One region of the Ruegeria sp. BHSA118 genome, then DNA from elsewhere that is predicted to be linked to it. Evidence: riboswitches for the same ligand, from Rfam matches in the RefSeq annotation. Region 1 holds a riboswitch; each other region holds the start of a gene.

Region 1 (7,701 bases):
CGGCTTGGGCTGGGCCGTGAAACTCCGGAAAAATATTGATTTCAAAGGACGCGCCGCATCTGAGGCGCAAAAAACCGGCGGTGTAAAGAAGATGCTGGCATGTTTCACGGTTGACGCCGACGTCGTTCTTCTGGGGCGTGAAACGATCTATCGGAATGGCGAAAGGGTCGGATGGCTGACCTCGGGCGGCTATGGTTACACCGTCGGAAAGTCGATCGGCTACGGTTACATCCGAAACGCCACGGGTGTCGACGCGAAATACGTCACGTCAGGGACATATGAATTGGATGTCGCCACTCAGAGGGTTCCGTGCGAAGTGACGCTGCAACCGCTTTACGACCCTCAGATGAGCCGGGTGAAAACCTGACCCGAGGGTGCAAGAGCTGATCAACCGACACACGCACAGCGATCGGAATACATGGGGAAAGCATGCAAACAGGGCAAATCCGCCCCGAGTGTCCGAATGTTCGTCGAATCTGACGAATTTCGATCCATAAGCCATTGATAAAGTTTCAGTATTGTCACACCTCATGCCCATCTGAATACTGAACTGCATGACTTCTCATTCAGCTTTCAGGGCCAACAACCTTTCATCCGTCGGAGACTGGATGACTTCAGCCGAAAGGACCGGAAATGGTAACCCCAGATGCGTTGACTGAGCACGCGATGAAGATTGCTGATATTGCCTCGGAGTCCGCGATGCGGTTTTTTCGGGGATCATTGGGCATTGAATTCAAACAGGATGAAAGCCCGGTGACGCAGGCCGACAAGGCAGTTGAGGCAGAAGTACGCACCTACCTGAACCAGCATTTTCCCGGGCACGGCATTTTTGGCGAAGAGCACGGGCAAGAAGCAGGCGACGGGCGTCATATGTGGGTGATTGACCCGATTGACGGAACCCGTTCGTTTTTGTCCGGCCATCCTTTGTTCGGGTTCCTTTTGGCGCACCTTGTGGATGGGCGCCCTCGGTTGGGGCTGGTCGGAATGCCGGCCTTGCATGAGTCCTATTTGGGTGTGATTGGTGACGGCGCCAGCCTGAACGGGCGACCGATAAAGGTGTCGCGCACCACGCGTCTGGATCAATCGGTTTTGTATGTGAATGAAGGCGATAAGATTTATCGCGATCATCCTGACCTGTTCAGCCGGCTGATGAATGCAGGGCAGACGCGCCGATTTGCCTATGATTGTTATCCCCATGCCTTGCTTGCTTCGGGGCATGTCGATGCTGTGGTGGATTACGATCTGCAACCTTATGACTATCTGGCGCTCTCACCTCTGGTCACGGCTGCTGGCGGAGTGATGACCGATTGGCAGGGGCATGCGTTGACCCTCGATTCAGATGGCGCGGTCGTTTCCGCCGCAACCCCTGAACTGCATGCTGAACTGCTTGACCTCATCAATGCTGAGAAATGACAGTGTTGCCCAACCTTCGGAAACTAATTCCCGCGATCAGATTTGAACAAATACAAAAAGACAAAAAGTGATCCTATTGACGTTGTGACGATTCCGACGGGCAATTCCTGCGGAGCCAGAAGTAGGCGTGACAGGATATCGGACAGTGTCAGTAGTATCGCACCCACGATCGCCGAGACGATCAGCAGGTTTCGGTGCAGAGTTCCGGCGATACCGCGTGCAATATGAGGCACCATCAGCCCGACAAAGCCGATGACACCAGCAACGGAAACGAAGCTGGCCGTCGCCAACGCGGCAACGAAGAACATGCTGAAGCGCAGACCTTGAACGGGAATACCCAGTGACGAGGCTGTGAAATCCCCGGTCAGCAGCGCGTCAAGCCACCGGCTGCGGTAAAGTGAATAGCTCAGGATCAGGCCCAATCCGATCAGGACAAGGGGGAACGTTTCCCATCTTGCCAGTCCCAGACCGCCAAGCATCCAGAATATCACCGAATGAGCAGCGCGATTGTCGCCAGAGAAAATCAGGTAGTTGGTGATCGCGGAAAACAGAAAGGACACCGCCAGGCCAGCCAGGATCAGTTTTTCGGGTGCGCTCGTGCGCAAGCCCTGAACCAGCGCCAGAACTATGCCGGAGGCGATCAGACCACCGCAAAACGCCGCCAAAGGCAACGTCCAGATTCCCAGGACATCCCCTGTGACGGTGATCACCAGAACGGCGCCGGCAGCAGCACCCGAGGACAGACCGAACAGAAACGGATCGGCCAGATCGTTTCGCGTCGTTGTTTGCAGAACGACACCAACGACGCCCAGTCCCGCACCAATCACGGCGGCAAACAGGGCGCGGGGCAGGCGAAGGTCGAAGACGATCCGGTGCAAGGGCGACATGTCTCCTTCCATCAGACCGGTTCCGAGACCGATGGCCGTAAAAACTTCGCGCACGGGGATTGGGGTGGTCCCATAGACGATCGACAACAGCAAAAGGGCGGTCAGAACAACCGCCCCCAGCACTATCAAACGGCCCAATTGGACCATATCAGTTGGTCTCCGGATGCATCGCCTTCGCCATCTTCTCGATCGCCTCGATATTTGCCGGACCGGGCGTCAGTTCTTCGTAACGCAGGCCAATCCACCGCTCGTTCTTTACCGCGTCCGTTTGTGACATCACCGGGTGATCCTTGAGGAACTGGAAAGTGTCCTCTGCGCCGTTGCCGGACTGATAATCGAGCAACACCAGAAACTCCGGGTTAGCCGCTGCCACAGCTTCCCATGACGTGCGGCCCCAGCTGGTATCCAGATCATGCGTCACGTTCTCACCACCCGCGGCTGCGATCATTGCATCGGGAATGGCGAACTTGCCGGCGGTAAACGGAGCATCGGCCGGTCCGTCCAACAGGAATACGCGGGGCTTTTCCAGATCGGCTGTTTTTGCTTGAATGGCGGACAACTTGTCCTTCCAGCCGGCAACCAGCGCCTCGGCCTTGTCTTCGACTTGCATGACCCTGCCCAGGCGCAGAACGTCATCAAACAACAGGTTCATACTGGCCTCGGGGCGATCCTTGTCCAGATGCACGCAGCTTTCGGTCAGGATCATGGTTTTGATATCAAAGGGTTCCAGCGTGTCGGGCGTGACATCTCCGCCGGGTTTCATGCCATAGTACCAACCGGCAAAAAACAGATCGGGCTCGACGGCCACAAGGTTTTCAATCGTCGGGTATTTGGGGGCAAGCTCTGGGATGTCGCCGCGCTGAGCATCAAAGTCAGGGCTGGTTTTATACCAGCCCGTAATCCCGGTAAGACCCACGATCTTGTCCTGAAGGCCGAGCGCAAAGGCCATATCCGCCATGTTCATATCATGCACGACCAGACGTTCCGGTGCCGAGTCAAAAACCAGCGGTTCGCCGCAATTGTCCACGGTGACGGCTTCCGCTGCCGCGCCACCTGTCAAGCCAGCGAAAACAACCACCGGCCAGAGTTTCTGCATCATATGTAAGCTCCTGTTATTATGACAGTTTCCGTTTTCGGATGTCCAGTGCGGGGATCATGCGGCCTTCGTGCTGAAAGCACAGATAATCCACGCCGAATGTCTCACGTACCCGGTCTGGGGTCAGAACTTCGCCAACAGGCCCGAACCCCGTCAGACGCGTGGCTTTCATCAACGCCACATGGGTGGCGAATTCCGGGATCATGACCAAATCATGGACGATCATGACGACCGTTACCCCCAGATCAGCGACCAGAGACAGCATGTGCCCCTTGGCATCGGGGTCCAGATGGTTGGTTGGCTCGTCCAGAAACAGCAAGGACGGGTTCTGGGCCAGCGCGCGCGCGATATGTGCGCGCTGACGTTCTCCGCCGGACAGTTGACCCATCGTTTTGTTGGCAAAATGCGACAGTTCGGTCGTCGTCAGCACCCGTTCAAGATCAGCTTTGTGCTGAGCCACCGAACGTTCGCCCTGAATCGGGATTTGCCCCAGAGCAACGTAGTCTTGCAGGCGCATCCGCCCGTCGGGCATTTCCTGCTGCCCGACCACAGCAATGGAGCGGGCGCGTTGGCGAGCGGACAGGGTCCGAAGGCTTTGTCCTTCTATCCAAACATCGCCCAACGCAATCCGTTCAATCCCGCACAGCAGTTTCAGCAGAGTGGTCTTGCCGGCGCCGTTCGGCCCGGCGATTGCCAGAATTGATCCTTCTTCCAGACGAAAGGACACGTCCTGCAACAGGATGTCGCCATTGAGCGCGTAATATTCCAAATTCTCTGCAATCAGAAAACTCATGATGACCCCCCGGATGGCAACGCGGGAATTCGCGATAAGGTCTTTGCGAAAAGGGCAGGGGGGCGGTCCGAGGCGCTGGTCCAGTCATCGTCACTGTCGCCGAACTGGATCGCGAATTCGACCAGGGCAGACAGGTCGCGGGATGTCGTGATATCGCCAAACAGGTATTGCGCTTTGCCCGGGGCCTGAAATCCGACGGTCATGGCCCGTTCACAACCTGCCATGCAGGCCACCATTCGGGTTTCAAAACCATCAGGCAACCGGGCATCCAGCGCGTCTTGCGCGGCTTCGGCAGACATCGTCCCCTGACATGTTGAACAGATCAGAACGTAGTGATCAGAATAGCAGGTCATTGCCGTCTCCGTCGTTTGCCAGATGCAGACAGAGGGCACATACCCGGATATTACGCAAACGCGCCATCAAGCCTCCTTCCGAGACGCCCCGCCTCAGGTTGGTTCATAGTGCGATGGCAGGTCTCCTGACTTGCGGGTCGTTGCTTGGCCGACCTTCCCAACCCTTACGGGTCAGTGGTGAAGTGGCGTCGCTCACCGCTTACAGTTGCGGGGGCAGTCACGGACTTGGCACATTCCAGCGCCGCACCGTGTTCCCATTTTCATCCCTTACGGAACCATCCTGCTCAGCTAGTCCGGCTATGCCAGGCTTGTCAAGCGGCAGGCGAAAGGATGGCGGACGGAATTGCAACGGTTGAGCCAGCGACCCTGCTGCGCCAGCCCGGACCGAACGGTGTCAATAGTCTGATACAAGAAGAAAATCCGGCTCGGTATCTTCCTCGACCTTTGAAAACCGTGGGATTGGCCTTTCAAACACATTGTCCGTACGGTCGTCATTCACGGTCGATACCTCGCCAATAAGGCAATCGCCGTGCTCGGCCCAGAAAGCGTGCCAGATGCCGGGCATCAGAGTTACGCTTTGCCCCGGCTTAAGCCGCAAGTGCTCTCCGGGTTGCAAGGTTACAGGGCAGGCATCGCTTGGGATGGTCACCGGGTTGTCGCGGTCGACGCCACCGTTTGGATCCGACGCATGGATTTCCAGAACGAGATCGCCGCCGCCCCGGTTGATGATGTCTTCTGCCTTGATGATATGCCGGTGCATCGGAGAAAGCTGATTTTCTTTCGAGATCAACAGTTTTTCCGCATAGAGCATCCCGCGCCCGGATTTCAGATCCTTCGCCTCACCATTGCGCAGAGTGAACAGAAACAGTCCAAGTTCATCGAAACGGCCCTGGGCGTAATCGGTAATGTCCCATCCCAGCCCGCGGCTGCGGATCGTTTCGGCCAGTGGGCTGCGCATTTTCTCGGGCGACCAATCCGCAAAGGGTGGCAACACGGTACCGAAGGACTGAATGAACGCCTGTGCCCGGGTCTTGATACGGTTGATTTCGGATCGTTTCATCATGCCATCCCGCAGATCAAAGTTCGTACGCCCAGGGGGGTTCCGCCCCAGCTCGGGAAACGGTCACAGCCGCCACTTCAGCGCCCAGTTCCATGGCTGCTTGCAGGCTTTCAACCGTCAATCCGCGCAGACCTGACTTGGTCAGATGCCCTGCGCGGCTGAGCTCGGTCAGGACACCGGCGTTGAACGTGTCACCTGCGCCGATCGTATCGACCACTTCAACGGGCTTCACAGGAACCGAGACTTCGGAACCATCCGCCAGGTAACCGTGCGCCCCGTCGCTGCCACGCGTGACGATGACAATGGAAGGACCCGCCTGCAACAGCACGGACGCTTTCGCGGCTTCGGATTCAGCACCCGGAATGATCCAGTCCAGGTCCTCGTCTGAAACCTTGACGATATCCGCACGCGAGATCATGCGGTTCAAACGCGTTCGAAACCGGGTTTGATCCTTGATGAAATCCGGGCGGATATTCGGGTCCAGCATCACCGCCCGGTCGGAACCGTGGCGGTCCAGAAGGGCGGCATATGCATCTGCGCAAGGTTCACACGCAAGGCTGATTCCGCCGAGATACAGGGCCGAGACAGCAGGAAGCTGATCGGGCATGTCTTCGGGCAGCAACATCCGGCCCGCGGTGTTTTCATCAACAAAGCTGTAAGTCGCGTGCCCATCCGAAAGCTGCACAAAGGCAAGCGTGGTGGGACGGTCCGAGATGATCACATGTGTTGTGTCCACATGGCTCGCTTTCAGCGCATCGATCAGTTGCTGTCCGAACATGTCCGATGACAAACCTGTCAGCATCCCTACTGGAACATCCAGACGTCCCATCGCGACGGCTGTGTTCAGAACTGCACCACCAGTATGTGGCACAAAACCTAATGCGCCCGACGCGGTCGGTTCCGAGATCATATCTATCAGCGCTTCACCACAGCACAGGATCATATCTTGGTCCTTTTAGGTAAGAGATTTCGGTTAGTCTTGTTGCTGTCTCAGCGCGTTCTTGCAAAAGTTGTTTGCGCCGATGATCCCGAACTCTGCCTGTTCAGACACGTAAAGGTTCAGGGAACGGCGCAAGTCGCTGAAGCGGCCGCCGCCGTTGAACGCATCCTTGAAACTGTCACTGAATAGCCAGCGGTTTTTCTCGGCAACGCCGCCGACGAGGAAAACGCCTCCCTCCGGCATCAAGGTGACCGCCAGATCACCCATCAAGGCACCCAGATGGGTGGTAAAAATCTGCGCCGCTTTTTCGGCAATGAGATCGGTGCCGTTGCGGGCATCGTTCAGAATGTCCTTTGCAAAGCGCGCCTGAGTCTGCGCCTGACCGGCTGCCAATTCAACCGCCTGATACAGGATCGGCAGGCCGGTTCCGCTCAGGAACATTTCTGCTTCCAGCGCCAGGCTGTCCCCAAAGAAACAGCCCGGTGCGATCCGGCGCGCCGCTTCAAAGATATCAACTTCGTCGCGATGGCGCGGATACAGACCCACGTGCCCGCCTTCGCCGGAAACTGTGTGATACCTGCCTTCGGAATAAAGCAAGGCACCAACGCCCAGCCCGGTTCCGGGCCCTACAACCAACCGTGTGCCTGCGGGCGGCGTTGCCTGACCCTGCAAGACCGCAACATCCGACCGGGTCACCTCGGCCACCGACCACGCCGCAGCGGTGAAATCATTTATGACAAAGGTGCGCTCTGCTCCTGTTGCTTTCGCCAACTCTGTTTCCGAAAGATCCAGGTTCGCGTTGGTCAGCTGAATCGTTCCGTCCCTGACAGGTCCGGCTCCGGCTGCTACGACGGCCTGTGGGTTGGTTCCGATCTCGTCCCTGAGGTTATGGAGCGCCTCCAGCAGGTCTTCCAATGTCCCTGTCGGGTGTTTTCGAAGATCTGCCAATTCTCCGTTCGTGACGACACCCAGACGTGTGTTCGTACCGCCAATATCCGCGACCAGGTTCCAATGCCCGTGCACGGCACCGAATGGTTGCGCTAACGGCTGAGAGACGCTCTGACCCCCGGACAGGGCGGATTTCAGCGCCATGAAAGACGCTTTGGGCGTTCTTGCAAGTGTTTCGAAATCCACGTCCACCAGTCCAAACCTCTTTTCG
Region 2 (7,701 bases), on a different contig from region 1:
GCAACGGCGGCTGGTTGATCGATACACCCGGAATGCGTGCATTGCGCCTGCTGGACGCTCAGGACGGGATCGACGACGTTTTCTCGGACCTTGCCGAGTTGAGCCGGGACTGCCGTTTTCCGGATTGCCAGCACAACTCCGAGCCCGGATGTGCCGTGCAAAAGGCAATCAGCCACGGCACGCTTGATCCGGCTCGATTGGACCGGTGGCGCAAGCTGCGGCGCGAAGATCAGCGCAACTCTGAAACCGTCGCGCAGTCCCGGGCGCGGGACAAAGCGTTCGGCAAGATGGTCCGTGGCGTCATGAAGGAAAAGAAACTTTGCAACCGGTGATGGCTGGTCGGTGCCCGGCCCGTCCTGCGCCGCGTCTGATCACGCGATCAGTCGCGGCCAAACCGCTGCATTGCGACGGGCAAATGCTCCGATATGACCAACCTCAGGCAACTCGAAATCGGCGGGGCTCAGCAGGTGGCGGTTGGCATCGGGGCCGTAAAGATCCGCAAGCCGCCAAACCGCTTCCGGCGGCACCATCTGGTCGTCCACGAAGGTGAACAAATCCACGGGCGTTCCAGAATCCTTCCACTGCGCCGCAGGTAACTCATGCCCGATTTCAAGCACATAATTCAAAGGCGCCGTACACCATTTGCGCCACTGCCAATAGACCGATGCCGGCAGATCCGAGCCAAACCCGATCGCCTTTCCGGGAAGGTAGCCAAGGGCTCGGGCTAAAAGCGGGGCATAACCATACCAGAACAACCCTGCCAAACCACGATAGGGCCACGGGTGGTCGCCCAGGGTTACCAGCCCCGAACACACACAGATCATCCGGTCAATCCGATCGATATCCGGCTGCACAGGTCCCAGCATCGCGCCGATCGAATGGCCGATGGTCCAATGCTGCGAATCGGGAAACCGTCTGCGCATTTCCGCCCGTGCCGCGGGCATGTCGATCAAGGCCCAATCCGCCATGGTCGCACGCGAATCTTTCAGACGGCCGGTCAAGGAATGCCCGTAATCGCGATAGTCATAGGTCAGGCAGGCCATACCCTGCTCGGCAGCAAGCCATCGTGCGAAATGACGGTAATAATCGCGCGGCACACCCGTTGCACTGTTCAGCACGACGACGATTTCTGGCGAAGTCTGCGGGCTGTACAACCGGGCAGACAGTGTTTTCTGCCCGGACGGAAAGCGAAACTCCTCGGTCAATACCGTTTGCTCTGTGTCCAACATGATCTCTGGCTTTGCGCTTGGTAAATCCGGTTTCCGAACCTCAACACCCTCGACACTATGCACGAACCGACATCGTATCCAGCATGACCAAGCGTCCGGTCAAAAGATCGGCTTGACTCGATGCGCGCTCAAACGCTAGCGGTTGTGTGATGGTTTCCGGCCTCCACAAGGGGTCGGGATGAAAAGGGAACACGGTGCGGTAATGTCTGGTCATGCAGGCAACAACCAATTCCGCGACTGCCCCCGCAACTGTAAGCGGTAAGCGATGCCGAAACGCCACTGGCCCTGAAGGCTGGGAAGGTCGGCAAAGCCATGACCCGCAAGTCAGGAGACCTGCCATCGGAAACGAAACCGAAACTCGGGCGGGGTGTCCGGGCAGGTCCTGACGGCATCACGCTGTCCCACCTGCCCCCAATATCCTGTCCACCAAGCGCGGAGGGCGCAGGATGATCTGGAAGACAAAAACACATGAATTCAGTGCAACAGTATGTCAGCGGACGGGTAAAACCTGCCCCGCTTTGGCGCGGCTGGCGCGCTCGATATCCGAAGCCATGGCCCAGGCGACCTCGGCCACAAGTGACGATTTCGAGATTGATGGCAGCAGTGAGCTGTCACATTGCACCGAAGGATGTCACGCAGTTTTCCGCGCGCAATCAGACAGTATTCGTGTCTTTTGCGGGACGCAGCCCGAAGCCGCAATTGAGCCGCTGAACGGCTACGCCGACCTGATCTTCGGAAACACGATCAGTGCGATGCCATCGGGCGTCGTGAAAACCCCACCTTGCGCGATGATCGAAGTTTCCACGATCCGGCCTCGAAAACCTGTTTGCCCGCCCGCGCAGATTTCAATCTGAGTCCAGACTGACCGGTGCCTGGGCACGCTGCGAGGCCCAGGCCAGTTGCGCATCCGTTTCGACGGCGCAGGGACGCACCGCCCGCAATCGTTGCAGCGCTGTGTCCGCGCGCTCACCGCATTCAACCATCAGCCGCAGGACAACCATACCTGACCTGCCACATCCCCCACGGCAGTGCACCAATACGCGGCCTCCTCCTGACAGCGCGTGTCGGGCCGCGGCGCTGACGGACGGCCACGCGTCATCAATCGCCTTTGTCGGCGCGCCGAAATCTTCGATCGGCAGGTGAACCCATCGGCTGGCGCGGCTTTGAATATCGCTGCCAAATTCCTGCGCCCCGTCCTGAAGCATTTCGACGTCCGTCGTCATCGAAACAACAAGCCCCGGCTGCCAGGCTGCGATCGTATCCAAATCGATGGAATAATCTCCGCCGCGTCCGGGCATCGAGGTCAGTGCCAGCGTTCCGCCACCGACTTGCAGGGCGTAGATAACCAACTGCGACATGAATCCTGTCCTCCCCAAAGAACTCTTTACAAAAATGAGTCATTAAATCCGCTGATGCAGTTTAGTGCGAAAGCGACTCGTTTCTAAATCAAAAATCATCGCGCCACGCTGTGGACGCGGGCAGCGGTGGCCACTACGCTGTGCCCAAGCACCGAATCCCAACGAGAAGACATGACAGACAGCTCCCGCCCCGCCTATCAGGTTCTCGCCCGCAAATATCGCCCGGAAACCTTTGCCGATCTGGTGGGTCAGGATGCCATGGTGCGCACCCTGAAAAACGCGTTCGCGGCCGACCGGATCGCGCAGGCCTTCATCATGACCGGCATTCGCGGCACCGGCAAAACCACGACCGCAAGGATCATCGCCAAGGGCATGAACTGCATCGGACCCGACGGAACCGGTGGCCCCACAACCGAACCCTGCGGTCAGTGCGAACATTGTGTGGCCATCATGGAAGGCCGCCACGTCGACGTGATGGAGATGGACGCCGCAAGCCGTACGGGCGTCAATGATATCCGCGAGATCATTGACAGTGTCCGCTATCGCGCCGCCAGCGCGCGTTACAAGATTTATATCATCGACGAGGTTCATATGCTCTCGACCAGCGCGTTCAACGCGCTGCTCAAGACGCTGGAAGAACCGCCCGCGCATGTGAAGTTCATCTTCGCAACCACGGAAATCCGCAAAGTGCCTGTCACTGTGCTGTCCCGCTGCCAGCGCTTCGACCTGCGCCGGATCGAACCCGAAGACATGATTGGCCTGCTGCGCAAGGTCGCCGAGGCGGAAAACGCCCAGATCGCCGAAGACGCGCTGGCGCTGATCACCCGAGCAGCGGAAGGATCGGCCCGGGATGCGACCTCGTTGCTGGATCAGGCGATTTCGCACGGGGCTGGCGAGACGACCGCCGATCAGGTCCGTGCAATGCTTGGACTGGCAGACCGTGGCCGGGTTCTGGACCTTATGGATATGATCCTGCGCGGCGATGCCGCCGGAGCACTTACCGAGTTGAGCGGCCAATATGCCGAAGGCGCGGACCCGCTGGCGGTGCTGCGCGATCTGGCCGAGATCACGCATTGGGTGTCCGTCGTGAAGATCACGCCTGACGCGGCGCAGGATCCGACGGTTTCTCCGGACGAACGGACCCGGGGCCAACACATGGCCGAGGCTCTGCCAATGCGGGTTCTCACCCGGATGTGGCAAATGCTGCTGAAGGCGCTCGAGGAAGTCTCGGCTGCTCCCAACGCCATGATGGCCGCTGAAATGGCCGTTATTCGCCTGACCCATGTGGCGGATTTGCCCAGCCCCGAAGAGCTGATCAAACGGTTGCAAGATACCCCGCCACCGCCGCCGAGCGGGCCCAATGGCGGCGTTTCGATATCCCGACCGGGCGCCGGTCCGGCGCCGGCTGGCGCGGCCCATCCACCTGCCTATGCGCCGTCCCCTCGTGGTTCCGGTGGCGCACCGGTTGCAGCCCTGGCGCAGGATGCCCAGACGGCCCTTGCCCGTTACCCGACCTTCGACCACGTGGTGGAACTGATCCGGACCAATCGCGACGTGAAGTTGTTGGTCGAGGTAGAAAACGGCGTGCGCCTCGTCTCCTATCAACCCGGACGAATCGAATTCACACCCGCCGCCCAGGCACCGGCGGATCTGGCGCCACGACTGGGCACTGCCTTGCAACGCTGGACAGGAAATCGGTGGGCTGTCTCGATCGTCTCGGACGGAGAAGCCCCCACAATTGCAGAAGTCAGGGACGAGGCCGAGCTGACACTGAAATCCGAGGCCGAACAACACCCTTTGGTTCAGGCTGTACTGGCGCAATTCCCAAAGGCGAGAATCACCAGGATCGAAACGCCGGAACAACGCGCCGCCAAGGTCGAGACCGAAGCGCTTCCCGAGGTGGAAGACGAGTGGGACCCGTTCGAGGAAGACTGACCCCGCCGCCCGTCACCCCCTGGTTCAAACGAAACAGATCGAAGTTTCGATCGAACACATCCTCCCTTGATGTATGGCACGGACTTGTGCGCATATCACCTCTGCCTGCATGTCTCAGATCGTTTGTTGCGACATCGGCCAGCGGAAGGTGGCCCGTGATAATTCTGGTCCGGGTGCTCCCTGGCCATTCGAACCCCGCCCCGGATTTTCTGTGCCCCATTCAATCAGTCTCGGTTGCAGTCCATACGCGCGCCAAGGGCGATCTGCGCTTGTCGGGCCTGCTGGCAAATATGGCGCCGCGGATGGGCAGCACGTTCCCGCTGACGCCTGCGCTGATCAACATGCCGGTCGGAACAGATGAGCCTCCGACCGGCGGGAGAACCCTTGTGCCATGTGGCTGCTGCCCGTATCTAGAGCGCAAACGGAGACACAGGAGAATACTATGCTGAAAGGACTAGGCGGGCTTGGCGGTTTGGGTGACATGGCCAAGATGATGAAATCCGCGCAGGACCTGCAAACCAAGATGACCGAGATGCAGGAAGAGCTGAACAACATGATGGTTGTCGGCGAATCTGGTGCAGGCCTGGTCAAGGCAACGGCGACAGCCAAGGGTGAACTCAAAGGTCTGGATATCGACCCGTCCATCTTCAACGGCGATGACAAGGAAGTGGTCGAAGACCTGATCCTGGCCGCCATCAAGGATGCGCAGACCAAGGCAACCGAACGTTCGCAGGCAGAAATGGCCAAGCTGACCGAAAGCATGGGCTTGCCCGCAGACATCAAGCTGCCGTTCTGAGCTTCATCTTTTCTAAAATACTCCCGCCGGAGGCTCCCTCCGGCGCAAGACAGGATTGGCCATGAGTTCGAACAGCGACATCGACAATCTGATCGACCTGATGGCCAAACTGCCGGGCCTCGGCCCCCGCTCGGCCCGCCGCGCGGTTCTGCACCTGATCCGAAAACGCGCCCTGCTGCTGACGCCCCTGTCTGATGCCATGCAGCAAGTCGCCGTGACCGCCCGCGAATGCCTGAACTGCGGCAATGTGGGCACCACCGACATCTGTGACATCTGCAACGATGAGGCCCGCGCAACCGGCGAGCTGTGCGTGGTCGAAGACGTGGCCGACCTCTGGGCGATGGAGCGTGCCGGAGTGTTCAAAGGCCGTTATCACGTTCTGGGCGGTACGTTGTCGGCGCTGGATGGCGTTGGCCCGGACGAGTTGCGCATTCCCCGCCTCAAGGACCGGGTTGTGGCCGAAGGGATTTCCGAAGTCATCCTGGCGCTGAACGCCACCGTCGACGGTCAGACCACCGCCCATTACATCGCGGACCAGTTGGAAGGTCAGGTGCGCCTGACCTCACTGGCGCAAGGCGTGCCAATTGGGGGCGAGTTGGATTATCTGGATGACGGAACTATCACGGCGGCGCTCAGGGCGCGTAAGGAATTGTAGCCTGACGCAGAGCGATACACCAGCTGTACGTGTATGTCTCCTGGCTGTCTTTTGTAAGCTTATCCAGGGTTAACTGCTTCAAAAAAGTTTAACTTTGCGGGAATACCCACGCCCTCCGGCTTCTCGAATACCCTGAATTTTTTCATAACTGCTTCTTGTATTGCCGCAACATCCGCATCCGTTCCGCAATACTTTTTTAGAATTCGCGCTGCGGGTCCTATGTTGGAAGCCAAGTCAGCAACTTTCTTGAGCGGTCCTTGATGTTTTAGTGTGATCGCCGAAACCTCTCCTGTCACATTTTTGAACCCTGCTTTTTTCAACACATCGACAACGTAACCGATATCCTGAAAACCCAGAGGTCCCGGTGCGTTGGGATCAGCATGATCAGGTGGGCCCAAACGTGAAACTGCCGCTTTGCATGGAGCATCGAACCAAGGGTTTATTGCCATTGGAGCCCAAGCCGCTGCAATCAAACGCCCCTGTGCCCGCATGTGCTTTCGTATATTGGCAAACGCAGCGTTCGGATCGGAAAAGAACATGACGCCAAAGCGCGAAATCACAAGATCGAATGGCGCGCTTGGGATCGCACCTTGTTGCGCGTCCATCAAAAAATACTTTGGTTTTACAGGAAGTTTTCCAGCTTTCTCTTGAGCGTGCTCCAACAGCGGCTTGGAAATATCCAACGCCGTCAGTGTTCCATTTGGGGGCAGCTTTTTCGCAAAAGCACGGCTCGTAGCGCCGGTTCCGCAACCGACATCAAGCACATCTGCATCATGGATATCACCCGCTCGCCGGATGAGTTCTTGGTCCACCGCTTCAAAAACAGCGTCCAGTTCTTCTTCGAACCTGATCCACTGAAGCCCCGGAGCTGAACTCCAGTAATCCGCCTGCGCTTTGTTGGCAGTCATAGCGTTTCTCACATTCTTGAACGCAAGCACTGTAGCATAGTTGCCGCGCAATACTGTCGTACTTTGAAACTGCTGAAGCATCTGGACTAGGTTTCAGAGAATACTGTTTGCCTGAAACCGAGTTACAGTTAGATACAGCCAACCGCATTTTTTAGTTGGGAGTGCTTAACTTGACCCGCCTTCTCGCCTTTACCTTCGCCGCCTTCACCGCAACCGCCGCCCTGTCGCAGGAACTCGTAGACAAAGGCTTCGTCGAAGGCTGGAACATCATGATGGACCCAACGCTTGGGAACGGGTGTCTGATCCAGACGGTCTATCAGGACCTCTCGGTCGTGCGGCTGGGCTATGACGCATTGGGTAATCGCGGGTACTTCGCCGTGTACAACAAGGCCTGGGGCGACATTAAACAGGGTGAGAGCTATCCGATCCGCTTTGATCTGGACGGCAAAAGCTATGATGCCACGGCCATCGGGTTCAACGAGCGCGACGTGCCGGGCGCAACCGTGTTTTTTACCGACCGAACCTTTGTGAACGCCATCGCCCAAAACAAGACGATGACCGTCTACAATCCCGCAGGCGAGGTGGTGATGGCCATCGATCTGAAAGGCACCGCCAAGGCGTTGGACTATGCGCGGGACTGCCAGAACAAAAAGCTTTAACGAATCGGATCGAAAAGCGCGTCCTTGGCGGTGCAGTCACGGATCACGTCGCGGCCGCAGGGCACCGGATCAAGGTCGCGCGACAGGCACAGGCGGACCTCTTCGATATAGCCCTGTTTGCAGGTGACCGTGATCATATCGCGCTCAAGCCCCGGGTTGGC
Region 3 (7,701 bases), on a different contig from region 1:
CAGAAAGTGCTGAACCGTTCCGACAATCCCGCGGTGGTGATCGTCAAATTCGGCAATCTGTTCTGGGCTGCCTTTTGCAGCGGCTTCGAAGTCGTCTGATCGTCGTGAAGTATCGGACATAAAGGTTCCCCCAAAGCGTCAGGTTACTGACGACTTTAGCAAGTTTTCGGGCGAATGGGTGGTTTGAAAAGCGGAAGGCCGCCCTCTGCGGCCCTCCGGGCGGTCAGGTTAACCCCAGCAGAGGTCCATGCCTTCCTTGACCGAGATCGATTCGACGCCTTCGGCAGGCTTGTCCGTTACAAGCGCCACGCCGGTGTCGAAGAAATCCTTGCCAGGCGTGTTTTCAGGCTTCACGCCTTCGTCCGCCCATTTCTTGACGGCCTCAACTCCCAGCGATGCCATCAACAGCGGGTATTGCTGCGACGTCGCGCCGATAACACCGTCGGCAACGTTTTGGACACCCGGGCAGCCTCCGTCCACGGAAACGATGAGCACGTCATTTTCGCGCCCGATGGCTTTCAGCGCCTCGTAGGCGCCTGCTGCCGCAGGTTCGTTGATGGTGTGAACAACGTTGATCGTAGAATCCTTGGCCAGAAGGTTTTCCATCGCGCGGCGACCACCTTCTTCGTTGCCGGCGGTTACATCACTTCCGACAAGACGTGGGTCATCTTCATCGCCGATCACGTTCGGGTCCGCCAGATCGACACCAAAGCCTTGCAGGAACCCCTGATTGCGCAGCACATCCACTGTCGGCTGGCTGACGGCAAGATCCAGTGTCGCGATTTTGGCGTCGTTGGCCGCGTCGCCCAGTGTGGCTTTAGCCCATTGTCCAATCAGCAGCCCGGCCAGGAAATTGTCCGTGGCAAACGTCGCGTCGGCCGAGTCAATGGGTTCCAGCGGCGTGTCCAGGGCGATAACCAGAACACCTGCATCCCGCGCCTGCTTTACGGCCGGAACGATGGATGAAGTGTCCGATGCCGTCAGCAGAATGCCTTTGGCGCCGTCCAGAATGCAGGTCTCGATGGCTTGCACCTGCGTTTCATGGTCACCGTCAACTTTGCCCGCAAAGGCTTTGAGCGTCATTCCCAGCTCTTCCGCCTTCGCTGTCGCACCTTCCTTCATTTTGACAAAGAACGGGTTGGTGTCTGTCTTGGTGATCAGACAAACGGTTTCGCCTTCCGCCATTGCACTGCCAGCCATGGCAGTAACCCCGAGCGCAGCAGCACCCGCAAGTCTTGCAAGTTTCATCGATTATCCTCCCAGTTTTTCCTGTGCCGTACAGGGCACGAGGGCGATCAGGCAAAAACCCTGATCCCATAAGAAACAATCACAAGATTCGAAATTTGAGTCAATAAATAATTCACTCTTATTTATTATTGACAGGGCGGGCGGCCTTTCTCATTCTTCAGCTGGAAAGGGGTGGTCGTGCCGGAAAATTCATCTCGGAAAAATTCGATTGGCCTGCACGGGTCAGAGGTGCGCGGAACCAATCAAAGCGGGATGCGGGCCCGGAACGAACGGCTGGTGTTGTCGCTTGTCCGGCGTCATCAGGCCCTTGCTAAGTCCGAGATTGCGCGCATGACCGGACTGTCGGCACAAACCGTTTCCGTCATCATGCGGCTGCTTGAGAAGGACGGATTGCTTTTGCGCGGCGAGCCGGTCCGCGGGAAAGTCGGGCAACCTTCCGTTCCCATGCGCCTCAACCCGGGTGGTGCGTTTTTCTTTGGGCTCAAGGTTGGGCGCCGCAGTACCGAGCTGGTTTTGACTGACTTTGTCGGAAATGTGCGGCAACGCGAGCGGCGAACCTATGACTATCCAACGCCGAAAGCCACTCTGGAGTTTTCCATACAGAGTCTGGGGAAAATGATGTCATCCATGTCGTCCGAGGCCAAAGGCAGGATTGCGGGTCTTGGAATTGCCATGCCGTTCTACCTGTGGGACTGGGCCCAGACCCTTCAGGTTCCTCAGGAAGAAATGGACCCGTGGCGCGTATCAGACCTGAAGGCCGACCTGGCTCGTCGCCTCGATATGCCGGTTTTTCTGCAAAATGACGCCACGGCGGCTTGTGGGGCGGAATTGGTGTTCGGTCCGGCCGATGGGCCAAGGGATTTCTTGTACTTCTATATCGGGTTTTTCATTGGCGGCGGTGTGGTTCTCAATGGTGCGATCTTTTCGGGGCGTGGAAACTCGGGGGCAATCGGCCCCCTGCCTGTGCCGGATGGTGCGGGCGGTGTCAGACCGCTTATCGACGTGGCCAGCTTGTATGTTCTCGAGCGTGCAATCACCACAGCAGGAGTAACGTCGCATTCCATCTGGGAATCGACCCGGCGTTGGGATGTGCCAAAAGTTCAACTGGAAAACTGGTTGAAACGGACGGCAAGCGGGATTGCCCATGCGATTGTCTCATCCTGTAGCCTGATAGATTTCGAATGCGTGAAGATTGACGGCTGGATGCCGCAGGAAATCAAGGCGAGTTTGGTTGAAATGGTCGAAGACAAACTGTCCAAGCTGAACCTGACCGGTCTTGAGCGCCCCGTGGTGCTGGAAGGGACCGTGGGCCCGGAAGCACGCTCACTGGGTGCGGCAAGCCTGCCGTTGTCGGAAAGGTATCTTTCAGAAGCTTAGGCATGAAATCATCCTGCTGCCTTGGATTTTTCACGAAGTCGATTTACCCGCCCGAACTGCCGAATTCAGCTTTTTTTCGACGGCCACGGCACATTTTCGTTGACCGAAGGCTGAGTTGTCTGGCAAGCCGCTCGGCATGTCCGGTTCCGGGGCTTGCTCTGGAATCAATAGGGAATGCGGTGCGGGCTCAGGCCCAATTCCGCAACTGCACCCGCAACTGTAAGCGGCGAGCAGGGCTGAAACGCCACTGGGGTTTGCCCGGGAAGGCCAGTCCAACGCTTTGACCCGCAAGTCAGGATACCTGCCGGACATGTGCCCTCTAACGGGCACTCCTAATCGGCGACGGGATGTGCGTCGGACCAGGATGCCTGAAAGGGTAATTTGGCGTCGAATGTCCTGTGGTCAAAACGAATTTCGCGCCGGGATTGGCGCGACGGGACAAGGACGACTGTTCATGAAAACGCTGCTCAGTGCAGCCGCTGCCGTGATGGCACTTCCTGCCATGGCAAATGCGCATTTCCTTTTGGAATACACCACCGACACCATGATCGAGAAACCGGGTGACGTGCCGGTCAAGCTGATTTTCTGGCATCCGTTCGAAAACGGCCATGTCATGGATCTGGAAAAGCCGCAGGAATTCTATGTGATCCACAACGGTGAAAAGACCGATTTGCTGGATACGCTGGAACCTATCCGGTTCACCGGCGGGCAAAACGAGGGCGCGGCGTTCAAAGGCAGTGTCCCGGTCAAACGGTCGGGTGACTATGTGCTGGTGACGGTTCCTCAGCCTTACTATGAAGAATCCGAAGACATCTATATCCAACAGCTCACCAAAGCCTTCCTGAACCGCAACGAATTACCGACCGACTGGATGAATCCCGTGGGTCTGCCGACCGAGATTGTCCCGCTGAACAAGCCGACCAACATCATCGCGGGTTCAACCTTCACGGGCCGTGTGCTGGCTGATGGTCAGCCGGTTGCGGGGGCCGAGATCGAGATCGAATACATGGCCGCCGAACCCGACATGGACAGCGCGGCCGCTTCTGCACCGAAAGTGTCCCCTATGCCGGGTGGTGCGGTGGTCGCCATATCTGACGACAACGGGTATTTTTCGTTCGGCGTTCCAAAAGCCGGCTACTGGGGTTTCGCAGCACTTGGTTCCGGCCCCGCAACCGAACATGAGGGCAAAGAACTCAGCCAGGATGCGGTGATCTGGATTCGCGCCTGGGATCTGGAGTAACCCCGAATGCACATCGTCGACGGAGCCCTTTCCAACCCGGTTGTTGTTGGCGGCGCCATAGCGGCCGCGGGTGGGATCGCCATGGGTCTCAGGTCTCTGGATCTTGATCGCATCCCCACTGCCGGTGTGCTGTCAGCCAGTTTCTTCGTAGCATCGTTGATCCACGTACCCATTGGTCCGTCGTCGGTCCATTTGATCCTCAACGGCATGGCCGGGCTGCTGCTTGGTTGGGCCGCATTCCCGGCTTTGTTCGTCGGGCTTTTGTTACAGGCGGTCTTTTTCGGCTTTGGCGGGTTGACGGTGCTGGGGATCAACACCGTCAATATCGCCCTGCCCGCGGTGGTGGCCGGAATGCTGTTCGGTCGTCTGATCGCGCGCGGGACACCTTTGCATGGTGCGATTTGGGGTGGTGTCGGCGGCGCATTTGCAATTGCGGCGACAACCGGCATGGTCGCGATTTCCCTGGCGCTGTCGGGGGATGAGTTCCTGCCCGCTGCCAAGCTTGTTTTCTTCGCCCATATTCCAGTCATGGCCATCGAGGCGATTTTGACCGGGTTCGCCGTCTTGTTGGCGCGCAAGGTCAAGCCCGAGTTGTTTTTCAGAGGAGCAACCACATGAAGCATCTGGTTGTCATACTGGCTGTGTGCTGTGCGCCCGTGCCTGCCCTGGCGCACAAGGTCATAGCCGGCGTTTTCGAGTCGGGAGACGTGATCGAGGGCGAGATCGGCTTTTCCAACGGTGATATGGCAAGCGGGACCGAGGTCATTGTCACCGGCCCGGACGGGGCCGAGCTGGGTCGATCGGTCACGGATGCGGACGGTTTCTTTGTCTACACGCCGACCTCGGCCGTGGCGCACACCTTCTTTGCCGACCTTGGCGCCGGGCATGTGGCCGAAGTCACGATGTCTGCCGAAGATGTCGCGCGGGTTCTGGGTGTTGCCGTGGCAGAAACCGGAAACTCGTCTTCGGCTGCTTTGACACCGGCCAGCGGTTCGGCGGCTTCTCTCAGCGTCGAAGAACAGCAGGTTATCGCTAAAGCCGTGCGTGATGAATTGCGCCCGCTCAGGCGCGAGATTGCGGCCTATCGCGAACAGAATGACCTGCAAACCATCCTTGGCGGGCTCGGCTACATCGTTGGTCTGTTCGGTCTGGGCTTTTACATGGCGGCCCGCCGCAAGCTGGCGTCCTGATGGCACACGTTCTGGGGCACCAAGAAAAAACACTGGCCGAAGCCGGTGACGGGCCGGACGGTCTGATCAGCCAGCTGGATCCCCGGATGCGTATCGTCATGGCGGTTGCTTTTGCTGTCGTGACCGTGGCGCTGTCATCCCTCGGCGCGCTTTGCGTGGCGCTGACAGTGTCGCTTTCGCTTCTGATAGTTTCCCGTCTGCCGTGGCGAAAGACGTTGAAGCGAATGGCCATGATGGATGGGTTCATCCTGTTCATGCTGGTCCTGCTGCCCTTTTCCATGCCCGGAGCCCCGATGTTCACGCTTTGGGGATTCCCCGCAAGCTGGCAGGGTTTCTGGAAAGCGGTCGAGATTGCTTTGACCGCCAATGCCGTGATCCTGTCCCTGATGGTTTTGGTCGGCACGATGGAGCCAGTCACTCTGGGTCACGCCTTGCATCGTCTGCGGTGCCCGGAAAAGTTGGTTTACCTGCTGATGTTCACGATCCGGTATATCGAGGTGTTGCGGGAAGAATACCTGCGCTTGCGCGCGGCCATGAAGGTGCGCGGTTTTCGGCCAGCAACAAACTGGCACACATATCGCAGCTTTGGCTACCTTGTGGGCATGATGCTTGTGCGCGCGATCGAAAGATCGGAACGCATCCTGGCCGCGATGAAGTGCCGGGGGTTTTCCGGGCGTATGCCGTTGCTTCAGGAATTTGCCCTGACCCGCGCGGACATTGTGTTTGCGGCTGGTTTCAGCGGTCTCTGCCTGGGTCTGATCATTCTGGAATTCGCATGACACTGATCGCGCTAGAAGACATCTGTTTTTCCTACCCCGGCCAGCCACCCGTTCTGGACGGGGCCAGCCTGAGCCTGAATGCCGGGCAGCGCCTGTCTCTGACGGGTCCGAACGGTGCGGGAAAATCGACGCTCCTGCGCATCACGCTTGGGTTGCAGCGCCCGAGTTCTGGCACCGTCACCGTTTTTGGTCAGAAACGCGTGGAAGAGGCCGATTTCCACGAAGTGCGCCGCCGGGTGGGGCTTGTATTTCAGGATGCGGACGATCAGCTGTTCTGCCCGACCGTCGCCGAAGACATCGCCTTTGGGCCGCTCAATCTGGGCAGGACCCGTGACGAAGCACTTGGCATTGTCGACAAAGTTCTGGGCGATCTGGACCTGATACACCTGAAGAACCGCATCACACACAAGTTGTCAGGCGGTGAAAAACGGCTGGTGACACTGGCGACGGTTCTGGCGATGGATCCCGAAGTGCTGTTGCTGGACGAACCGACGAATGCGCTGGATACGAAAAACGAAGCGCGCCTGCTGGAAATCCTGCGCGCGTTGCCACAGGCGATTCTGCTTGTCAGCCATTCGCCGGCGTTCCGCTTGGAACTGGCGCCCGATGAACTGGATCTTCGCGACGGGAAGCTGGTGCCGGTCTGACCTGTTCTCGTGGCAACCGGACATGGTGGTTTCAGAAATGCAATCACACCGCCTGAGCCTGGCCATGAATCCGACAGCAAGCCCAGTGCGTCGTCAGGCCTTGGCTATGTGCGCCTGCGGCTCATCAGCCCATATTTGACCGCCCATGCCCGAAAGGATCCGCGTCTGCGTCTGACCTGTTTCACAGGTTGCTTGGATTGCGCACCGCCTTTGCGGTTGAATTCGAACACGTCGATTATCCGCTCGGCACAGCCACAGGCTTCGCCCATGCCGACTTTGGCGAAATAGAATTTTTCGAAACGCTCGGGGTTGCGCATGGCCGACCTCCTGAATGCATTGAACCCCATGAAGGGCGCATTGCCAAATCACTTTCATGCGCTTCGTACAGCCGTGCTATGGCGTGGCGAACTCGCTTCCTGTCCAGACATTGTCCAGTTGATTGAAGACCGGCGAGGTAACGAGCATTTCGGCGGAATAAAGCAGATGCAGCTCATCCGCAAACCGTGTGACGCCCGGCACAAGCCCGGTGATATTGCGCCATTCTGCCCAGGTTCCGGGGTTCGACAGACTGGTCGGATTGCCAGGATCAGCGGGCTGGTGCCACCCGGCGGCGTTCAGCAGCGGCGTGAGCGCAAAGCGCGCATCATTGCTGTCGACCTCGGTACAGGCAGTGGCATCGCATTCCCAACTTGTCCAGTCCGCCGCCGCGATGGTTCCGGCGATCGGAGCGGCGGCGTCGATGACCCGAACCATAACCTCGAACCCGCCACCAGCCGTCGGACGGCTGAGCGACAGGGGGTCGGTGGCCACGGCATGCAGCACCGCGGTTGGTGCCAGGCTGAGTGTCCGGCCGATCAAAGCCAGCTGCGAGATGCCGTCGGTCACGAGGCCTGATCCGGCGGTCGGCAGGACCCTGACAGGTGTCAGGATCGGCACCGCGCCGCCACGTATCGCGATCTCCTGCAACGCATTGTCGAAGGCCGGAACGAAATCACTGCGGATCGTGAAGCTCAGCGGGAAACTGGCCTGCTGCGGACCAACGGGCCTTGCACCGTCGCGAGTGATGAAAGACATCGGCGGAACGGCACCCGGCTGCGGCAGCGAAATCTGCGGTCCTGCAATACCCAAAGCAGCCGCGATCATGCGTGCGCGCTGTTCGGCCTCACCATACTCGCTCAGCAGATTGATATAGCCGCCGATCTCGGTGATGTTGCGCGGCG
Region 4 (7,701 bases), on a different contig from region 1:
CGCGACGCCACTTCGGCCAGTTGCGCGTCCAGCAAATCCTGCTGAGCATTCAGAACATCCAAGGTGGTCCGGGCACCCAAGGTCGCTTCTTCCCTGATGCCATCAAATGCAACCTGCGATGCGCGAACTCGTTCCGTCGATGCCCTGAGGCTGGCACTGGCTGCCTGAAACGCTGCATACCGGTCCGTGACGCCCTGAGTGATGTTCTTTTGCACGTTCAGAAGGTTCGCACGAGACGCATCCCGGTTAGCCATGGCGCGCCGCACATTCGCGGCCAACCGGCCACCGGCGTAAATCGGCTGTGTAAAGTCCAGCGACACGGTCGCGTCATTCACATAATCGTTGTTGTCATAGCTTTCCCGCACGCCCGCATCCGCGTTCAGGCTGACATTCGGCCCAAGGTTGGCCCGCTGTTGCTGTACAATCAGATCAAAAGCGCGGACCTGATGCTGCGCCGACAGAATCGCCGGGTGGTTGCGTTGCGCGAGGCTGATCGCTTCTGCCTCACTCCGTGGCAGATTGGGCAGGCTGGGTTGACCAGCCGTCCGCCCCGGCGCCTTGCCCACCGCATTGACATATTCAGCCTGCGCGATGCTCAATTCACCACGCGCGACCGCCAGATCAGCTTGAGAGCTTGCCAGCTGCGCTTCGGAAAGCGCCACGTCCGTGCGCGTCACTTCGCCAACCTCAAAACGATCGTTCGATGCGCGAAGCTCTTCCGCCGAAACATCCACGTTGTTCTGGCGAATTGCGACTGTTTCTTCCTGTAGCAGCACGCCCAGGTAAGCATTCGCAGCGCGGATAAGCACCTGTTGCTCAATGTCGATCAGGGTTTGCCTGGTCGACAGAACCGTCTCCTGCGCCGATTGCTTGCCCAGAACCGAAGCGCCGCCATCATACAGAAGCTGAGTTAGCCCCAGGCCGGTGAAAAACCGGGACGGCTCGGTCGTCGTGACCACATTGTTGGTCCGAGACCGGGTATAATCCTGGCTGACCTGTACGGTCCAGTTGATGATCGGCCGCAATGCGGCAAGCGCGATCGCCACATCTTCATCAGCCGCGCGCAGAAGCGCCCGGTTCTGCTCCAGCAAGCCGCTTGTATTATACGCGCCGATGAAGGCGTCTGTTATGTTGTCAGCCCACGCCGGACGCCCTGGCATAACGCTGATGGCAAGTCCTGCGGTCACCGCGAATGCCCTGACCAGCTTGCCTGTCGCTGAACCACGCATACCGAAATCCTCTCAAACGAAATTACACTGCCCTGAAGGCAGTTTGCGGTCTTCTTTTCAACTAATCAAGGCGCCAGCAAAATCTATCGGCGGACTATAGCGAAAATGCACACTTCGTCGAAAAGCTCTCTAGTATCGGTGCACTGGCGTTGAAGGCATCCCGCCAGCTGACCCGGCCTCCGGTCTTTCGACCGATCCGCACGGTTCCAAGATTGCCTTCCACAAACAGGCAGGCGATCCGGCCATGTTCCTTGAGCTGATCCAACAGAGCGTCGGGAACCCGTTCAACACCGCCCTGCACCATGATCGCATCGTAAGGACCGTGCTCAGCCGCACCCTGGTCCAAAGGACCGACGTGGATAATGGCATTGTCCACATCGGCCTCAGCCAACAGGCTTTGCGCCTCGGACGCCAGCGAGTCGTCGCTTTCCACACCAACAACCAACTGGGCCATACGCGCGGCAACCGCAGTGGAATACCCCGTCGCCGGAGCGATATCGAGGATCATCTCGTCATTCGAAATGTTGAGCGCATCCAGCATTTTAGCGAGGGTTCTCGGCTCGAGCATACAGCGCCCGTTGCCCAGATCGATCACACTGTCGGCATAGGCGGCCTCACGCTGTGCGTCAGGTACGAAGTTTTCGCGCGGGACGTTCAGCATCGCCTCAATGATCGGGAACTTTGTAACATCCGAAGGTCGGATTTGCGTATCAACCATAGTGCGGCGCCGGGCTGCGAAATCTGTCATAGGATCTCTCGAGTCATTCCCAAAGTTTACCGGCTTTTGCCACATCCTGAACCGCCCAGCAACGGCCCTGTTGACGCAACCCCCCTGCGCCTGTGCGTTTGTGTTTACGGGCTTCATCAAATTTCAATCTCGTCGTCAAAAATGCGCGCAATCCTCTGGACGCCCCTTGGGAAAGCTGCTAAAACCCCACGCACACCACGACAAGTATTTGATTTTACTTGAAAAGGCGAGTTGGCGGAGTGGTGACGCAGCGGATTGCAAATCCGTGTACACCGGTTCGATTCCGGTACTCGCCTCCAATACCTCCAATGACTTACGGTATTTTTTCTCCTCGAGGTCCAATATCCAACCAACTATTGGATTTTTCGTGTTGCGATCTTGTTCTGTTCAATCCGACTGCGAGCATTCTGTGCATATGCCGCCAGCTTGCGTTCAGGCAACACCCCGACGCGCTTCCTTGGCATCTTCACCTCGGAACGATCAGAATTGTTGACCTGAACTATTGGTCCGGCCCGGTTAGGTGAAGACCATTCTAGTGGGCAGTTTGCGATCAGGGACGGCCAAGCCGGTCCTTTGCGCGGTTCAGGCAGCGGCAGAATGGTGCTGCAAACAAAGCTGTCGGATTGTCTGTTGTTCGTGGCTGGAATTGACCTGCCTTTACCTGTGCTGCTTCGACTTGGTTGGAACGGCATCGCGCCCGCACGAAACGTGCTGGCTTCCTCATGCAATTTGGCCAATCCTTCTTTCTGACGTGTTCGTCAAACGGGGTTCTCGAAAGCATTGCTCACACCGCAACCATTGAGCAACATTATGTCTCAACACCTCCAAAAAACGAAACTTCATGACAAGTCGGAAAGGATGAACTAGGAATCTAACAAAGAAAAAGTTCTGGACGTATTGTGGAACACGTTGCCTTTACCTTCGAGATGGGGGTCGTTTGCACCCTTCTGGCTTTCACCGTTTTCTTGTTCGTTTCCGAGATCATAAGGATCGACCTTTCCGCCATATTGGTTCTGGTTCTCATAGGTTTGCTCAGCTACGCGCCCGGGCTGGGAAATCTGGCGGATGTTACTCTTCTGTTCGACGGCTTCGCATCCAATGCCGTTATCTCGATCATTGCAGTCATGATCGTCGGGGCGGGTCTGGACAAGACGGGGATCATGAACAAGGTAGCTGCCGTCATCCTCAAATACGGCGGCAAATCCGAAGGCAGGGTTGTACCAATCATTTCCGGCACCGTTGGCGTCATATCCTCGTTCATGCAAAATGTCGGCGCCGCTGCTCTGTTCCTGCCGGTTGTCAGCCGAATTTCTTCGCGGTCAGGTATACCGCTGTCGCGCTTGCTGATGCCGATGGGATTTTGCGCCATTTTGGGCGGCACAATGACGATGGTGGGGTCGTCTCCTCTTATCCTGCTGAACGATCTGATCCTGACGGCAAATGACAGTCTGCCGGCCTCTCAGAAAATGGAGCCCTTCGGCCTGTTCTCGGTCACGCCGATCGGTGCGGTTCTGATTCTGACCGGAATTGGTTACTTTCTGCTGTTAGGACGCTGGGTTTTGCCCGAGGCTGAAGGGCCCGACAATACGGGTACCGGACAAGGGACACAGGAATACCTGCAAAGGGTCTACGGCCTCAAAGCCGACGTGTTCGAAGTCGTGGTGCCCGAGGACAGCCCATTGGTCGGCGAGATTCTGGCCGACATCAACCACGAAAACCACCTGTACATCATTTCCACCTTCTATCGCGGTAAAACCTCGATGGTTCAGGTTTTGACAGCGGAAATTGCGGCTCCGTGCCGGCTGGCCATCGTAGGCCGCCGCTGGGAGGTCGAGAAATTCGCCGAGAAATACGGGCTGACCGTTCTTCCGGAATTGGACATTTTCGTCGAAGAGTTCGCCCCAACCAATGCAGGCGTGGCCGAGGTGGTCGTCACGCCCGACAGCAAGCTGATCGGCAAATGCCCCCGCGAGCTTTTGTTTCGCAAGACCTACGGGATGTCGCTGCTTGCCATTCACCGCGGCGAAGAGACGCTGAGCCATGTCGAGACCGAGGATCACGAATCCACTCAGATCGGGCTCGAAAAGTTTCAGGCGGGCGACATGCTTGTGGCACATACCAGGTGGGACAACCTGATGCGGATCAAACGAGATCCGGATTTCGTCGTTGTGACAACGGACTTTCCCCAGGACGAGCTGAGGCCGCAAAAAGTCGGCTGGGCCCTGGCATTCTTCGCCATTTCGCTGTCTTTGATCCTGTTCACGGATGTCCGGCTTTCACTCTGTCTTCTTACCGGCGCGGTGGGCATGATGCTGACCCGTGTGCTCAGCGTGGACGAGGCGTACCGCGCGGTCGGGTGGAACACCGTATTCCTGCTCGCTTGCCTCATACCTTTGGGACAAGCCGTGCAGAACACAGGCACGGCCGCGTGGATCGCGCAGCAGATCATGATAATTCTGGACGGTTGGCCGCTCTGGTCGCTGCAAACCGGCATCGCCATTCTGGCGACGGCCTTTTCTTTGGTCATGTCCAATGTGGGGGCGACGGTTCTGCTGGTGCCGCTGGCGGTATCGATTGCGGTGGCGGCGGGTGGAAACCCGGCCGTCTTTGCCCTGACGGTCGCGATATCGACCTCGAACAGCTTCATCATCCCAACCCATCAGGTAAACGCGTTGATCATGGGTCCGGCCGGATACAAGGTGATGGATTTCGTCCGCTCCGGCGGAATAATGACGGCGCTGTTTCTGGTCGTCTCGCTGCTCATGATCAACGTCATCTATTAGCGCACGAGGATCCGAGGTGTTCGGCGGTCTTTTCCCATCATCGGGACAGGTTCAGTCGAGGCACCCGTTCATCACAATGAACGACCCTTGCTGAGTCATCGCTGGTCGCTGGGCTCATCTCAGGCTGGACCCCGGCACAACATGCCGCCCATCGACGCCCACAGGTCGCTTTCCATGCCTCTGCATCATTGTTGCGCGCGACTCGCTTGACAAGCAGGCCAGCGGTGCCGCATGTCCCTTTCGTTGGTGTCGGTGACAGCCGATGAAAAGGGAATGCGTCAACGGTCTTGCCGCCAAACGCAGCCGCCCCCGCGACCGTGAACGGAGAGGATGCCCAATGCCACTGGCCCGAAAGCCGGGAAGGCGGGACATCCGACAGAGGCCCGCCTCTGGCATCCGCAAGCCGGGAGACCTGCCAACAACCGAAGTTGAAACCGGGCGGGGTGTTCCGGTGTCGGGTCCATGACCATCCGTGGCCCGCATGAAACCCCGTCCCCCGCGAAGAGGATTTGGGGGGATGAGAGACATGACCGAGACCGCACCAGTCGAGTTGCTGGTCTGTACCACCTGCCGTCGCGGCCTGCCTGTCGAAGATGACGCGCAACGCCCGGGCGCTTTGTTGCACAAGGCTCTGGAACAGGCGGACCTGCCCGACGGTGTCACCCTGAAAGCCGTTGAATGCCTGTCAAACTGTGATCAAGGCTGTTCAATCGTGTTGCGCGGACCGGGCCGCTGGACCTTCGTCTATGAAAACCTGAACGAAACAGATCATGTCGACGTCATCGTCGACGGCGCGACCAAGTATCTGGCCACTGAAGATGGCTTGGTGAAATGGCGCGAACGCCCTGAACATTTTCGCAAGAACTGTGCCTCGCGCATTCCCCCGATTGGAGCCTGACATGTCGAACCTCGAAAAACTCCCCGTCACAGTGATCACCGGCTTTCTGGGCTCGGGCAAGACCACTTTGGTGCGTCACCTGATGCAGAACCCACAGGGCAAGCGCCTTGCTGTCGTGGTCAACGAGTTCGGCGATGTGGGCGTCGATGGCGACATCCTGAAATCCTGTGCCATTCCTGATTGCCCGGCGGAAAACATCATGGAACTGGCCAATGGCTGCATCTGCTGCACCGTGGCAGATGATTTCATTCCCACCATCGAGGCCCTGATGGCGCTGGAGCCGCGCCCGGATCATATCCTGATCGAAACCAGCGGTCTGGCCCTGCCGAAACCGCTGCTCAAGGCGTTCGACTGGCCCGACATCCGCTCGAAGATCACCGTGGACGGCGTGATCGCCTTGGCCGATGCCGAGGCGGTGGCCGCCGGTCGCTTCGCGCCCAATGTCGAAGCGGTGGATGCCCAGCGCATGGCCGATGACTCGATCGATCACGAAACGCCCCTGTCCGAAGTGTTCGAGGATCAGATATCCTGCGCCGACATCATCCTGCTGACCAAGCCCGACCTGGCAGGCCCCGAAGGCGTGGCCAAGGCGCGCGCGATCATCGCCGCCGAGGCGCCACGCCCCCTGCCCGTCGTCGAAGTGGCCGAAGGTGCCGTGGACGTGCGCGTCGTATTGGGTTTGGAGGCCGCCGCCGAGGATGACATGGACGCCCGGCCCTCGCATCACGACGGCCATCACGATCACGAGCATGACGATTTCGAAAGCATCATCGTCGAGCTGCCCGAGCAGACCGATCCGGCCCAACTGGTCGCAAATATCGAACGTCTGGCCAATGAACTGAACATCCTGCGCGTCAAAGGCTATGCCGCCGTTCAGGGCAAGCCCATGCGCCTGCTGGTTCAGGCGGTGGGCGCGCGCGTGCGTCACCAGTATGACCGCCCGTGGGAACCCGGCGAGGATCGCCGCTCGCGCCTGGTGGTGATCGCCGAGCATGACGATATCAAAGAGGCGGAAATCCGCGAAATCCTCGTGGGTGTGCGTGAGGCTGCCGAGTAAGCCATGCACGTCGTCTTTCGCGAAAGCCACGGGCTCGAGGAAACTGAGACCCCGACCGATCTGGGCCAGAGCCCGGCGGATCTGGTGGTGCTGTCCTTCTCGGACAGCGACCTTGGCGCTTTCGCGGCGGGCTGGCATCGTGGTGGCGGACCGGATGGGCGAACGCCAACCCTGCGGCTGGCGAATTTGACGGCGCTGAAACACCCGCTGTCGGTCGATACCTATGTCGAACAGACGCTTCAAGGCGCCAAGGGCATTCTGATCCGGCTGATCGGCGGGGTGCCCTACTGGCCTTATGGGTTGCAGCAGGTTCTGGCGCTGGCACAAGCCAGGGGCATCGCGCTGGCGGTTCTGCCCGCCGACGGGCGCGAGGATACGCGGCTGGATGACTATTCCACCCTGCCGGTCTCGACCCTGCGGCGGTTAGCGCATCTGTGCGATACCGGCGGCGAGGTCGCGGCACAGGCGGCGCTGGCGCAGATGGCTTTGGCGGCGGGGCTTTATGCCGGTCCGGTGATGGGCGCCAAGACCTTGCCCGAATGTGGCGCGTGGTGTCCGGATCGCGGCGTAATCCCGGTGGAAACCGCGTTCGAAGGCAAGGCCAAACGAATCCTCGTCACCTTCTACCGCGCTTACCTGACCTCGGCAGACACCGCCCCGATCGCCGCCCTGATCCGCAGCCTGCGCGCCCGTGGATTCCAGGCGGTGGGTCTGTTTGCCCCGTCTCTCAAGGCACCTGTGGCCGCCGACTGGTTGCGGGAACAGGTTGTTGCACTGAACCCGTCGGCCATTGTCAACGCCACCTCGTTTTCGGGAAAAGGCGCGTCAGGAACGTCGCCTCTGGACGCCGCAAACGTCCCGGTGTTTCAGGTCGCTCTCGCCACCTCGCGCCGCAATGCCTGGGCCGAGGCGGAACGCGGTTTGTCCCCGGCCGATCTTGCCATGCATGTGGTACTGCCCGAGGTGGATGGACGGATCTCGGCAGG

What was found. Region 1 has a riboswitch for cobalamin ahead of AC2FNN_RS12215 (DUF1636 family protein). Riboswitches for the same ligand answer to the same signal wherever they lie in the genome.
Region 2: another riboswitch for cobalamin. It lies ahead of AC2FNN_RS20200 (hypothetical protein); the one in region 1 lies ahead of AC2FNN_RS12215 (DUF1636 family protein).
Region 3: another riboswitch for cobalamin. It lies ahead of AC2FNN_RS12380 (DUF4198 domain-containing protein); the one in region 1 lies ahead of AC2FNN_RS12215 (DUF1636 family protein).
Region 4: another riboswitch for cobalamin. It lies ahead of AC2FNN_RS04325 (DUF1636 family protein); the one in region 1 lies ahead of AC2FNN_RS12215 (DUF1636 family protein).

What each region holds. Positions count from the first base shown of each region.
Region 1 covers NZ_JBXWSM010000035.1:30,932-38,632, forward strand. The annotation lists gene AC2FNN_RS12190 (GcvT family protein) at 1-367, shown strand, start outside; gene AC2FNN_RS12195 (inositol monophosphatase family protein) at 634-1,413, shown strand; gene AC2FNN_RS12200 (FecCD family ABC transporter permease) at 1,437-2,447, opposite strand; gene AC2FNN_RS12205 (ABC transporter substrate-binding protein) at 2,449-3,399, opposite strand; gene AC2FNN_RS12210 (ABC transporter ATP-binding protein) at 3,416-4,189, opposite strand; gene AC2FNN_RS12215 (DUF1636 family protein) at 4,186-4,542, opposite strand; cobalamin riboswitch at 4,641-4,837, opposite strand; gene AC2FNN_RS12220 (D-lyxose/D-mannose family sugar isomerase) at 4,937-5,602, opposite strand; gene AC2FNN_RS12225 (carbohydrate kinase family protein) at 5,619-6,545, opposite strand; gene AC2FNN_RS12230 (glucokinase) at 6,576-7,634, opposite strand; partial or broken gene AC2FNN_RS12235 (GH1 family beta-glucosidase) at 7,608-7,701, opposite strand, start outside.
Region 2 covers NZ_JBXWSM010000101.1:3,737-11,437, reverse strand. The annotation lists partial or broken gene AC2FNN_RS20210 (ribosome small subunit-dependent GTPase A) at 1-332, shown strand, start outside; gene AC2FNN_RS20205 (alpha/beta hydrolase family protein) at 372-1,229, opposite strand; cobalamin riboswitch at 1,363-1,584, shown strand; gene AC2FNN_RS20200 (hypothetical protein) at 1,676-2,083, shown strand; gene AC2FNN_RS20195 (protein-tyrosine phosphatase family protein) at 2,075-2,587, opposite strand; gene AC2FNN_RS20190 (DNA polymerase III subunit gamma/tau) at 2,759-4,522, shown strand; gene AC2FNN_RS20185 (YbaB/EbfC family nucleoid-associated protein) at 4,965-5,318, shown strand; gene recR (recombination mediator RecR) at 5,380-5,973, shown strand; gene AC2FNN_RS20175 (class I SAM-dependent methyltransferase) at 6,033-6,881, opposite strand; gene AC2FNN_RS20170 (hypothetical protein) at 7,052-7,540, shown strand; gene AC2FNN_RS20165 (ribonuclease T2 family protein) at 7,537-7,701, opposite strand, start outside.
Region 3 covers NZ_JBXWSM010000036.1:18,674-26,374, forward strand. The annotation lists gene AC2FNN_RS12365 (ABC transporter permease) at 1-120, opposite strand, end outside; gene AC2FNN_RS12370 (sugar ABC transporter substrate-binding protein) at 229-1,248, opposite strand; gene AC2FNN_RS12375 (ROK family transcriptional regulator) at 1,501-2,625, shown strand; cobalamin riboswitch at 2,750-2,948, shown strand; gene AC2FNN_RS12380 (DUF4198 domain-containing protein) at 3,080-3,865, shown strand; gene cbiM (cobalt transporter CbiM) at 3,872-4,483, shown strand; gene AC2FNN_RS12390 (NikL family nickel/cobalt ECF transporter subunit) at 4,480-5,055, shown strand; gene cbiQ (cobalt ECF transporter T component CbiQ) at 5,055-5,834, shown strand; gene AC2FNN_RS12400 (energy-coupling factor ABC transporter ATP-binding protein) at 5,831-6,481, shown strand; gene AC2FNN_RS12405 (hypothetical protein) at 6,586-6,798, opposite strand; gene AC2FNN_RS12410 (hypothetical protein) at 6,875-7,701, opposite strand, start outside.
Region 4 covers NZ_JBXWSM010000008.1:27,571-35,271, reverse strand. The annotation lists gene AC2FNN_RS04345 (TolC family outer membrane protein) at 1-1,229, opposite strand, end outside; gene AC2FNN_RS04340 (protein-L-isoaspartate O-methyltransferase family protein) at 1,324-1,977, opposite strand; tRNA gene AC2FNN_RS04335 (tRNA-Cys) at 2,203-2,276, shown strand; gene AC2FNN_RS04330 (SLC13 family permease) at 2,904-4,760, shown strand; cobalamin riboswitch at 4,988-5,194, shown strand; gene AC2FNN_RS04325 (DUF1636 family protein) at 5,287-5,658, shown strand; gene cobW (cobalamin biosynthesis protein CobW) at 5,660-6,715, shown strand; gene cobN (cobaltochelatase subunit CobN) at 6,719-7,701, shown strand, end outside.